DNA from 4 places in the Peribacillus sp. FSL H8-0477 genome. Region 1 is predicted to be linked to each of the others. Evidence: riboswitches for the same ligand, from Rfam matches in the RefSeq annotation. Region 1 holds a riboswitch; each other region holds the start of a gene.
The links. A riboswitch is a leader RNA that binds a small molecule or an ion and turns the genes downstream of it on or off. The one in region 1 is predicted to bind cyclic di-AMP.
Positions count from the first base shown of each region.

Region 2: it holds a riboswitch for cyclic di-AMP, as region 1 does, so the genes downstream of both, MHI18_RS12725 (cation:dicarboxylate symporter family transporter) here and MHI18_RS21150 (DNA ligase LigA-related protein) in region 1, are expected to answer to the same signal.
Region 3: it holds a riboswitch for cyclic di-AMP, as region 1 does, so the genes downstream of both, MHI18_RS22125 (potassium-transporting ATPase subunit F) here and MHI18_RS21150 (DNA ligase LigA-related protein) in region 1, are expected to answer to the same signal.
Region 4: it holds a riboswitch for cyclic di-AMP, as region 1 does, so the genes downstream of both, MHI18_RS03170 (APC family permease) here and MHI18_RS21150 (DNA ligase LigA-related protein) in region 1, are expected to answer to the same signal.

Region 1 covers NZ_JBBODE010000003.1:3,334-6,493, forward strand. The annotation lists gene MHI18_RS21145 (DUF2515 family protein) at 1-363, shown strand, start outside; cyclic di-AMP (ydaO/yuaA leader) riboswitch at 771-910, shown strand; gene MHI18_RS21150 (DNA ligase LigA-related protein) at 1,384-1,677, shown strand; gene MHI18_RS21155 (aspartate kinase) at 1,831-3,054, shown strand.
Region 2 covers NZ_JBBODE010000002.1:194,590-197,749, reverse strand. The annotation lists gene MHI18_RS12730 (histidine phosphatase family protein) at 1-179, shown strand, start outside; gene MHI18_RS12725 (cation:dicarboxylate symporter family transporter) at 227-1,480, opposite strand; cyclic di-AMP (ydaO/yuaA leader) riboswitch at 1,610-1,757, opposite strand; gene MHI18_RS12720 (efflux RND transporter periplasmic adaptor subunit) at 1,901-3,148, opposite strand.
Region 3 covers NZ_JBBODE010000001.1:855,598-858,757, reverse strand. The annotation lists gene MHI18_RS04420 (nucleobase:cation symporter-2 family protein) at 1-329, shown strand, start outside; gene MHI18_RS04415 (DUF2294 domain-containing protein) at 554-928, opposite strand; cyclic di-AMP (ydaO/yuaA leader) riboswitch at 1,169-1,309, shown strand; gene MHI18_RS22125 (potassium-transporting ATPase subunit F) at 1,793-1,867, shown strand; gene kdpA (potassium-transporting ATPase subunit KdpA) at 1,892-3,160, shown strand, end outside.
Region 4 covers NZ_JBBODE010000001.1:612,167-615,326, forward strand. The annotation lists gene MHI18_RS03170 (APC family permease) at 1-1,198, opposite strand, end outside; cyclic di-AMP (ydaO/yuaA leader) riboswitch at 1,312-1,454, opposite strand; gene MHI18_RS03175 (VOC family protein) at 1,621-2,010, shown strand; gene MHI18_RS03180 (NAD(P)H-dependent flavin oxidoreductase) at 2,046-3,044, opposite strand.

The DNA.
Region 1 (3,160 bases):
GATCCGAAAAGTAGAATTCTTATCGGTAAAAAACTCTATCGGCTTTTATTTCAGGATATAAATGTGTTGCAGGGATGTCTCGAATTTTCTTGTGACGTTCCGCACTCTGGTTCACGTTCGGATTACTGGAGCGGTGTTTTTTCTACAAATAAAAGAAACCGACTTTATAGTCCCGTTTTGCAAGATGCGTGGACTGATGCTGCTTTATCTTATTTACCTATAAATGATTGGTTTGTAAACGATCAATCTATCGGAGAGTTACACTCTTATCCTAAACTGAAAATGACTGATTTGACAAAGAAAGCTTTTGATCATACCTCGATACTGCAACTAATCAATCAAACGAAGCAGTTCATCCAGTAATAGAGAGGTGTTACACGATTATGGTCAAACTGGTATTCTCGCATACTTTTTAAATACTTTACTAAAACAAGTGCAATACGGAAAAGATCACTCTCTAATCAACGCTTACAAAGTAATTTGTCGGATTTGGGCGATAAGAGTCGCCCTTCCAACTTTCACAATAAATACTCCTAGTCGTTCCTACGTTTTTTGATATCACTATGATATTCCAATCTAAATTCTTGTTCATCCAATTTGAAATAATGATTAATATAACTTGAAATAGTAAGTTTTATAGAAATATATAGTGTTTTAGCCATGAAATTAAATGAAAACGAATGAATATGGATGATTTTGAGCATATTTACTATCCCATGGGGGTTTACAAGTGATGAAGGATGGGAGTATGATAATTCCAATAAAATACAATTTAATTGCGGCCTAATCTCACGTATTGAGAACGGAGGAACCACTATTTTGGGGTTAATTTTGCATTTGCAAAAGGGATGAGAAACTCTTTCGCCATCCTACCCGTCAGCTAACTTCGTCGGCTAAAGCGAAGGAGGTCATAAAGACCGCCTTGATCAGGAGGCTTTTGTTGTTGCTTTTTTTACAGCTAAACCGTTCTGACACTAACATAGGTCTTTTTATTATGCCTATAAATCGAATACTATCATGGATGACAGAACGCAAAGAGAGCGTAAAGCTTGCTGGGCGTTAAGTAGATCAATGATTGCTTTTCTCTAATTTTATGGTTTTTGTAAAACATACAAGGTTCCGAGACCTGTATCACCACTCGGACATGGATGGATATTACATTGCCTATCAAGGGGAAAAGTAAGCATTGGTCTATTTGTTGTTTACAACAGTTAACTATCAATCGAGAAGTCATTGGAACGGTACAAATTCAATGAGGAAAAGGGATTAAGCCTGCAAGAAACCTGAAGGAATGTGACCAGAATAATAGTTTATTAGGGAAGATGGGGTAGTATGATGAATTTTGAGGAACCGTTTAATCTGCTAGATGATAATGGTATTGACATGGATATCGTCGCCCAGATTATCAGGCGAAGGAGGCAGGTGCTGGTTCTTTGCTATATCGATTATCGCATGAATCAACGCATTGTCTCAGACGATCAATATGAGGAATGGGTACAGGAGTTAAGTCACCTACAAGATCACAATCCTGCTGAAGCGGAAAGAGCCAACATGCATGTGGACTTCAAAGGTGTCCATTTGAAGGATGCCGATTGTCTTAAGCTTGACCAGGTATGGATTCAAGACAAGGCGTTACATCTATTGCGCTATCAAGCTAGTATCAAGGGCAATCAATAGCAGGAACGGGGGTTCATAGAGGGTGTGTGGACCAAGAAGTCCCGATAAACGTACATGTTTTGCTAATGATACGTTTTATCGTTTGTACCGTATTTACGGATTTAATTAAAGGGTAAAATGGGTGGGATAATTAGATAGAGGGGAAGATGAATATTGCCACTTATCGTGCAAAAATTCGGCGGCACCTCGGTTGGAAGTATTGATAGAATTCTGATGGTAACAGAACGTATAGTGGAGGCGAAAAATAAAGGTAATGATGTAGTCGTGGTTGTTTCAGCGATGGGTCAATCCACCAATTCATTAGTAGATATGGCGGAGCGATTGTCTCCCAACCCAGCGGGAAGAGAAATGGATATGCTGTTAGCAACAGGCGAACAGGTTTCCATATCCTTACTTGCTATGGCTTTGATAAGTAAAGGCTATCCTGCTGTTTCTTTAACAGGATGGCAAGCTGGGATTATGACAGATACCGTTCACAATAGAGCGAGAATCGTCCATATTCACAGCGATAAAATAGTAAATCTTGTTCGAAAAGGTACCATAGTCATTGTGGCAGGGTTTCAGGGAATTACGGAAGACGGAGAAGTTACTACTCTGGGTCGGGGGGGTTCGGATACAACTGCAGTTGCGCTGGCTGCCAGCATTAAGGCTGACTTATGTGAAATTTATACAGATGTTTCCGGAGTCTTTTCTGCCAATCCACGTATTGTGCCTACAGCCAAGAAATTAGTTAGGATATCCTTAGATGAAATGATGGAATTGGCGACATTAGGCGCGAGTGTCTTACATCCCCGTGCGGTAGAGTGTGCGAAAAAATATAATGTTCGGTTAATGGTAAGATCTAGTTTTTCTGATGAAGAGGGAACCTTAATAGAGGGGGATGTGGATATGGAAGCAAAGTTGGTATGCGGAGTGACTCACAAAGATCATATCGCGAAAATTACAATTAAAAAATTTGATGCATTATCTTCTTTATTTACAATTTTGGTGAAATCCCATATTGATGTAGATATCATAACCCAGTGCTCAGATGAACTTTCGTTAACTAACTTGTCCTTTACTGTTTCGATAGAAGATTTGGGACGTACATTGGATTTACTCGAATCCAATAAGACAACACTCGCGTTTGAAGAACTCAATACGGAAGTAGGTTTAGCGAAAGTTTCTATCGTTGGATCAGGAATGGTCTCAAATCCCGAAGCAACTGCAAGAATGTTTACAGCATTGGCTTCCGAGCATATTCCGATTAAGATGGTTAGCCATTCAGAAATGAAGGTTTCCTGTATTATTCCCGAAGATATGTCAGAAAGAGCAGTACGGACCCTTCACAGTGTTTTTGGTTTTGACGTCCTTCTAAAAGAGGCGGTTTTACATTAGTTCAATAGTACAAAGAATATATTCGGCTTTTCACAAAGCTTTTCTATAGATAAGAAGATAAATAAACAACTTAGAATGTAAAAAAAGACTACCATAAAAAAACAAG
Region 2 (3,160 bases), on a different contig from region 1:
TTCTGATTGTTTCCCATTCTCTATTCATTCGAGCTTTTATGGCCACTATAAAGAATCTTTCCTTATCCCAGCTCTATTCACAACCCTATATTGGGAATGTAAGTTTAACTAAAATTACCGTCAATCAAAATAAGCCCGAAATCATTTTCGAGGGAGACACTACCCACTGTTTAAGTTGATTGACCTAATAAAAAAAGGACTTGCAGAAACTGCAAGTCCTTTTTTATTATGCACTTTTTACTTCAGCCGCTTCTACAGGAGGATTGAATTGACCTTCCCATTTAGAAATAACGATAGCTGCTAGAGAGTTACCTACTACGTTAACAACTGTTCTACCCATATCAAGGATACGGTCGATACCAGCAATGAAGGCTAAACCTTCTACTGGAATTCCAGCTGATCCTAATGTCGCTAATAGGACAACGAATGAAACACCAGGCACACCCGCAATCCCTTTTGAAGTAACCATTAAGACAAGGATTAGGGAAATTTGAGCACCTATAGTTAAATCTATTCCGTACATTTGAGCAATGAAGATTGCTGCCAACGCTTGGTATAACGTTGAACCATCTAAGTTAAACGAGTAACCAGTTGGGATGACGAATGTAGAAATATGCTTTGGACAGCCTAGCTTTTCTGTTTTCTCCATCAATTTTGGAAGTACTGCTTCTGAACTTGCAGTAGAGAAAGCTAAGATCAATTCTTCTTTTAAGATGATGAATAATTTGAAAATATTAAAGCCAACAAGTCTAGCTATTAAACCTAAAACAACTACTACGAAGAAAATCATCGTTCCGTAAACAGTAATCGCTAATTTACCCAGTGGAATAAGGGATTCTAGTCCAAATTTAGAAATGGTTACTCCAATTAAACCAAATACACCAATCGGAGCAAATTTCATAATCATATTAGTCATAGCAAACATTGCTTCCGCCAACCCTTGGAAGAATCCAAGGACAGGTTTTCCTTTTTCTCCAGCCGCGGCTATTCCCAAACCTAACAAAAGGGAGAAGAAGATAATGGCCAGCATATCGCCCTCAGCCATTGCTTTAATTGGGTTAGATGGGACAATATTCACTATTGTATCCACTAATGATTTAGTTTCTGTGTTATCAGCCGTTTCAACGTAACTGCTGATATCTGTTTTTTCCAGGGAGCCCATATCTACGCCTGCACCTGGTTGGAATATATTTGCAGCCATTATACCTACGATAATAGCAATGGTTGTAACTATTTCAAAATAGAGAAGCGTTTTTCCGCCGATTTTACCGAGTGCCTTAAGGTCACCTACACCCGCTACAGCCATTACGATACTCGCAACAATAATTGGAACAACAATCATTTTAATTAAACGGAGAAAAACATCTCCAAGTGGTTGTAAATAAGTAGATACGTCAGGGTTGCCATAAAAAATAGCCCCCACGATAATCCCTAATACGAGACCAATAAATATTTGCCAAGCTAAACTAATTTTCTTCATCTAACATCCTCACCTTCTGTAAAAATTCTATGCTGCAAACATGCATTTTGTCTCGGTAAGGGAAACAAGGTAAATTTTCTCCGGCAAAAAAAAGACACACTGTGTGTCATTTTACGCGAACATTTTTCAAACTGTTCCCTTTACGCTGACGAGGTTAGCTGTCGGGTTAGGACTTGGAAACACAAAGCCCTTTCTACTAATCTAGAATTCACCCCAAGCGAACGGATCCGCAAATTGGGTCCCCCGTTCTTTCGATAAGATTAAGCGGTATTACGTTATAATAAAATATTATAGTAAAATTTCATTTCTGTAAATATATTTATTTCTGTTCTATGCATAAAATTGCTGGAAATCCCTCAAAAATCCCTTTATGAATCCGTTTTTTCTCTTATTTATGTAGTTCAAATAACATATCAAGTCCTATCTCTCTAATAGGCCTGTTAATAAATACCGGAATTTATCGCGTGTACTAATCTCTTTAAGTTGCTTTCGTGTTATATCTTTTGGTTGTAGTGCTGTTATAAAATAAGCATGATTTTGTGGTACATTCTCTGGTTCAGCTAAAATCGTTTCGCCTGCGGTCATGCCCTTCCGAATTTCTTGTCTTCCACTCATTTCAATACCCTTCGTTACATACTGCTTATTCACACGGCCAGTAGTTAACTTATAAACAAATGGCTTTGAACCCATATGTAAGGTATCTTCAGGAATAACCGGAACATTTTGCACACTTGAGGTAACAATCGATACATTCACCTTGCTGCCAACTGGTAGAAGCAATTGATCATCCTTAACTATAGCTTTATACGGATAAGTGCTTTCTTTCTTCATACTTGGTTCCGATTTCGGATAGGCTGTAATACGATCGACTGTCCCTATAAGAGGTTTTTTTAATTCAGATGATTCAACCGTAACTGCCTGTCCTTCCTCAGCTTCCTTTAACCTTTTTTCAGAAAGTTCTCCTTCAATTGACAACCTATTTGAAGATAAAGTTAGAATAGGGCCAGTAAGACTCTTATTCACTTCCTTCACAGTGCCATCAACATCACTAACAGCTGATACAGTCCCGCTTATTTCATCAAGATTTACAAGCTCAGCTTCTAGAATGTTAACCTTTTCTTCTATTTTGCTTTTCTCATATTCCTGTTTAAATATTTCCTGTTCAATAGTGGCAACAATTAGTTCAGATGAAGCATGCTCATCCAAATTTAAGTCTGCTTCCAGTTCTGCATTATCTTCATTATCAGACACTGAAGGAGCTTCTGGAATGGAGGATTGATAACTTTCCAGGCTGCTGATATAACTCTCTATTGCAGAAAGATCATTTTCAGCAAGTTGTTTTTCATTTTCAAGATTGGCTTTGCTTGTTGAAGCTTTTGGATCAAGGTATTCATATAAAGGCGTCCCTGAAGTGACCGTATCTCCTTCCTGTACTAAAAATTTCTGGAATTGTTTTTCATGATCGAAGTACACAGGATACTCTTCATATGGTACTACCATGCCTTGTACTTGAAAAGTCCTTGAAATATCGCCTAGTTTAGCTTTCGTCCAGTTCTCTACATATAAAGTTCGCTCAACTTTACTATCTTCCTTACCTATTAAATATAAATTACCCGCTATTAGTAATCCTGAAACTGCAGAGAGCGAAATAATTTTCCATTTCTTCATTGACTACACCTC
Region 3 (3,160 bases), on a different contig from region 1:
GTGCATTCACAACTGTCATACCGTCATCTGTTCTGGGCGGAGCCATGGTAGCGATGTTTGGGATGGTACTCGCATATGGAATAAAGATGCTCAGTACCGTAGATTTTTCTTCGCAAGAAAACTTGTTAATTATTGCTTGTTCAGTAGGAATGGGCATGGGGGTTACGGTAGTACCCTCGTTATTTACCAATCTGCCAGAAAGCATGCAAATTCTTACGAGTAATGGTATTGTAGCTGGAAGTATGACAGCGATAGTATTAAATATCTTTTTTAATATTGTTCCCAGCACAAAACAGACTCAACTAACAGCAGTCCAAAAAGCCTCATAGAAAAAAAGAGTTGCACAGTGCTGCAACTCTTTTTTTATTCTGCATATCATACATACAGAATCTATGAAAAGAGTTGAAGAAAATGAAAAAAAAGTATTGTCTGCACTGCCATGTGCTGTTAAAAAACGAGGAAGTATTCTGTATATGCGGCAGAAATACCTTCCAAGATATTGTTATTAATACACATAATCAACGCCCTTTAACGGGAAGGTAAGAGATGCAAGTTATTTGAGCGGTTCAAAACATTTTTCTAGATCTTTATCAAGAATATAAACCTCAATCTGTTCTCCAGTTTTTGTACTAATATCTCGATGAGAGGACAGAACCTTACATTTGGTATACTGTTCCACGATTTTTTCATAATCCTGGGTGTACATTTCATGTAGCAGTGAACGCATTTGCTTAATTAATTTCTTTCCTGCATTTCGGCTGGCCAGATGTTTTTCTTCAACAGTCAGAACACCTTTAAATCGGGTAATCAGCATATCATTAATAATATACGTTTTTGCCTCTTGTGGTCCTCTCCCAATCAACTCACGCTGAAACTTGATGAAGGCAGCACTAATCTCAGCTTCAAGTTTTTTCTTAGAATTTAACATAATCCCTCCACTAATTTTGGCTATTGCTGGAATTCAGCATAATTGCTGCCTAACTTCTTGTCAATCAATTTTATGAAAATTTGTAAAAGTTTGAAAAAGTAAGAATTAATGAGAAAACAAGTGATTTGATTTGAAAAATCGTTAAAAATGAATCTATTTCATCGATTTTGGATTTATATGGTTAGTTTACCTAGTTTACAAATGTTTCTAGTTAAGCGTAAAATAAGCGACAGCATAACAATTTAATAAAGGCCAAATCTCAAAGATTTTGAGAACGGAGGACCCAGTATTTTGGGGTTAATTCTGCTTTTGCAGAAGGGATGTGAACTCTTTCGCCATCCTACCCGTCAGCTAACTTCGTCGGCTAAAGCGAAGGAGGTCATAAGACCACCTTATTTCAGGGGGCTTTTTTGTTGATTTCAGCAAAATGAGCAGCCTGTCCTTCTGTAGGTCTTTTTAGTATGCCTATATTGAAAAATTGTTCTTGGATGACTGAGCGTAAAGGAAGCCCTGCTTGCTGGACGTTAAGTAGACCAATGAGTACTTTTTCTCCAAATTAATGTTTGCTTTTGCAAATCATTCTGTTTCTGTTGCAATGAAGTTTTTTCATTGTTGAAACTCGGATCGATTTTTTGCATCGGCTGCATATCGGGGGATGAGTACGCATTGGTCTTTTTTTTATGGATTGATAGTTTGACAGTGACAATACGGAAAGGAGGTGGTGAGGTTTTTTTCATCAACTAGTTGAAAGGAGAAGGTCAAATGGATGTTGTATCCGTGCTGCTAACAGCTGTTTCTTTTTCACTCTTTTTAGGATTTATTCACTTTTGTCAAAATGTTATCGAAAAAGAGGGAGAGTAAATAATGGTTCTATTGATGATTGTCGGAGTGGTTACGTTGTATTTAGTTCATGCATTGCTTAACCCAGAAAAATATTAATCGTGACTAACGGAGGAAATGTAAATGGATTTTTTACAAATCGGTGTGGTGCTGGTATTGCTTCTTGTACTAGCGATACCAATGGCAAACTATTTAACGACTGTTTATTCCCTTGAAACGACCAAGCAAGATCGAGTATTTGGACCAATCGAACGGATTATTTATAAGCTGTCAGGTATACAAACAAGTGAAATGAACTGGAAGAAATACGCTAAAGCCTTGCTGTTTAGTAATCTCATCATGTTTATCATTTCATACCTGATCATCCGCTTTCAAGGAGTGCTGCCTGGGAATCCTAGTAATATAGCAAATATGGATCCGATACTTGCCTTCAATACGGCTGTGAGCTTCCTTACGAACACGAACTTACAACATTACAGCGGAGAATCCGGTTTATCTTATTTATCACAGATGACTGTGATTATCTTTTTGATGTTTACGACCCCAGCCACAGGGCTCGCTCTATGTATGGCTTTCTTTAGAGGGATAACAGGGCAAAAGAATATGGGGAATTTTTATGTTGATTTAGTCCGTTCCCTTACGCGGGTACTGCTGCCGTTGTCCATTCTTATAGGTTTGATACTCGTTTCCCAAGGGGTACCGCAAACGTTTAGTTCTACCGCTGCCGTGACGACCTTAGAAGGAGCTGCACAGAATATCGCGAGAGGACCAGTTGCTGCTTTAGAATCAATCAAGCATTTAGGGACAAATGGCGGTGGATTCTTCGGGGTTAACTCGGCCCATCCCTTTGAGAATCCTACTGGCTTTACTAACATACTAGAAATACTATCAATGTTTTTAATCCCTGCTGCACTGCCCTTAACGTTTGGGCGGATGGCGAAAAACAAAAAACAGGGTTGGATCCTTTTTACTGCGATGGGGTTACTATTTCTTGTCTTCCTGAGTGTGTCCTATTTTAGTGAATTAAATGGGAATCCGGCGTTAGAAAAAATAGGTCTATCACAAGAAAATGGGAGTATGGAAGGGAAAGAGGTTCGGTTTGGAATCGCGCAAACTGCTCTATTTACTGCAGTTACAACAGCGGCGACAACAGGGACAGTGAATACGATGCATGATACGCTGACCCCGCTCGGAGGACTGGTACCGCTCGCCCAAATGATGTTGAACTGTGTCTTTGGCGGTGATGGAGTAGGAACAATCAATATTGTGATGTATACGATTATGGCTGTATTTATTGCTGGGCTGATGGTTGGACGAACGCCAGAATTTTTAGGCAAAAAAATTGAGGCAAGAGAAATGAAATTAATTGCGATCGTCATTCTCCTGCATCCT
Region 4 (3,160 bases), on a different contig from region 1:
GTTTTTCCCGAATCCACTTAACAAGCATACCTGTCTGTGACAGCGTAAAGGGAATAAATACCCCAACCGCATACAACGGGATTAATTTTTCGGTATTTCCTTGAAAAGCTAGAATCAGCAAGATGGACATCGCTCCAAGAAAAATAATTCCATTTGAGTAACCTAGTCGGTCCCCTCTAATCGAAAACATACGAGCAATGTAGTTATCTTTTGCCAGATTAAAGGCTAAAAGCGGGAAAGCTGAATACCCCGTATTTGCTGCCAAAATTAGTATCAATGCCGTTGTTCCCTGTATGAAGTAATACAAATAATTTCGTCCAAAGGTTTGTGAAGCAAGCTGTGAGACGATCGTTTCATTTTCTTTTGGTGAAACGCCATAATAGTACGCAAGAAAGATGACACCTGAAAAGAGAATCGCGAGTAAAATCCCCATAATAGTCAGCGTTTTTGCCGCATTTTTCGGTGCTGGATCTTTAAAACTTGGAATGGCATTCGAGATGGCTTCTACACCTGTCAAAGCTGAACATCCTGATGCAAAGGCTCGAAGTAATAAAAATAAAGAAATCCCAGCAACCGGCGTCCCAATCGGTGAATGGAGATCAGCTGGTATGTCACCAGTAAAAATTTTAAAAATGCCTACACCAAGTAAAATGACTAATGCAATGACAAATAAATAAACGGGATAAGCTAAGATTGATGCAGATTCCGTAATCCCTCGTAAACTTAAAATAGTAATAATAACAACGAGTATAATAGCAATTAACACGTTATAGGAATGAAGGGACGGCAGTGCAGAAGTGATAGCGTCCGTTCCTGCGGACACACTGACTGCTACTGTCAGAATATAATCGACTAAAAGTGAACCTCCGGCTATTAATCCCGGATTAATACCAAGGTTTTCTTTAGAAACTACATACGCTCCACCACCATCCGGATAGGCATAGATGATTTGCCTGTAAGATAAAATCAGTGCTGCCAGTAAAACCAATACCCCCATCGCAATAGGGATTGAAAACCAAAACGCAACGGCACTGACTGTCATAAGAACTAATAATACTTGCTCCGGACCATAGGCAACACTTGATAATGCATCAGATGATAAAATCGCTAATGCCTTTAATTTATTTAGCTTTTGCTCTCCAAGCTCAGATGACTTTAAAGGGCGGCCAATTAAAAATCGTTTAATAGGAGAATACATGACTTATACCACCACATTCTGTAAGATACCTTCGTTTTTTAGACACAAAAAAGCCCACAAGGCATAGCAAATAGCCTTGTGGACCTATTATTTTTAGCTCACAAGCTTCACCCTTCCTCTCTTCATTACGCTTACGGAGTTAGCTGTCGGATTCGGGCCATAAGAGGAGCCCTACCTATATTAGGATTCACCCCTTGCAGTAATCTACTGCATTCGATGGGTCCTCCGTTCTATTAAGATTCAGCGATAAGAAATATGAAACTGTTGATTATCATACTCCCGCTACTCCATTTTGTAAATACATATTTTTCTACTTTTTCATGAAGTTTTTATAGGAGGGAAAAGCCTGATACTAAGCGGTCTATCACTCTATTGATTCAGCAGTTTATGGTATAATCTACAAAAAAAGGAGAGCGATCGCCATGCTGCATCATATTGAAATAAATGTTGCCAATCTTAAAAAATCAGCTGAGTTTTGGGGATGGCTTTTAACTGAATTAAACTATGAAGTTTTTCAAGAATGGGCGTCCGGCATCAGTTGGAAACAAGGAAACTCGTATCTAGTATTTGTTCAAACAGATGACCGTTTTATAGACAGCGGATACCATCGAGGGAGGATTGGCCTTAATCATCTAGCTTTTCATGGAGAGTCCAGGGAGCATGTTAATAAATTGTTCACGAAATTAAAGGAAAAAAAGATTCCTCTTTTATATGAAGAAAGTTTCCCTTTTGCTGGCGGACCGAATCATTATGCTGTATTTTTCGAGGATCCTGACCGAATGAAGGTTGAAATTGTGGCTCCGAACGAATAAAAAAAATGGACATCTTGAATGTCCATTTAACATAATTATTGGGAAACACTTGTTTTAATTTTCGCAGCCTGTTCATTTAACTTTGTCAAAGCCTCGTTATATTCTTGTTGAAGTGTTTTCACTATGCCTTCAACTGAATCAATTTTGTCGATCGCGCCTACACCATGACCAGCAGACCAAATATCTTTCCAAGCTTTTGCATCTGATTTTTGAGCCATACCGTCAAAATTAACTTTTTCTTTTTTGACTAGTTGTTCTGGGTCAAGGCCATTGTTTCGAATGCTCGGTTTTAACATATTACAGTTAACTCCTGAAAATGCATCCGTTAGGACTATATCTTCAGGTTCTGATGTTACAAGCATTTCACGGTAGGCATCAGCAGCATAACTTTCTTCTGCCACAATAAAACGAGTCCCCATATAGGCAAGATCCGCACCAGCCGCTTGAGCTGCAAGAATTCCTTTTCCTGTAGATATTGAGCCGGCAAGTAAAATGATTCCATCCCAAAATGTACGTACACTATCTACAAACGCAAAGCCATTCAACTCTCCGGCATGTCCTCCTGCGCCCGCTGCAACAAGAATCAATCCATCCACGCCTGCCTCAGCTGCTTTTTTAGCAAACGGAATACTACTAACATCGGAAAATACTAAACCGCCATAGCTATGTACAATTTCGACAACATGTTTTGGCGAACCAAGTGAAGTGATAACAATTGGCGGCTGATGCTTGATTACCAGCTCTAACTCTTCTTGAAGACGGCTGTACGTACTATGTACCACCATGTTCATTGCCCAGGGCGCAATTTTTTTAGCAGGATCCTTCAATTTCGCTTCTGCTAAACTGCTGCTGATGTCTCCCATCCATTCATCAAGGACCTCTATCGGCCTTGCATTTGGAGCTGGAAATGAGCCAGACACCCCATTCATACAACAAGATTTAACTAGCTCAGGTCCGGATATTAAAAACATCGGAGCTGCGATAACCGGCAAAGCAAGCTCATTCCACCATGCTTCAGGAATCGATTTTGTCATAGAAAGTTCCTCCTATTTCCAACTGAATTTTCAGACATATTCTACCTTATATTATCATACTTTTACATTCTACAATATTGATATCTTCCTTTTTTAGGATAAATTAGGTACCATAA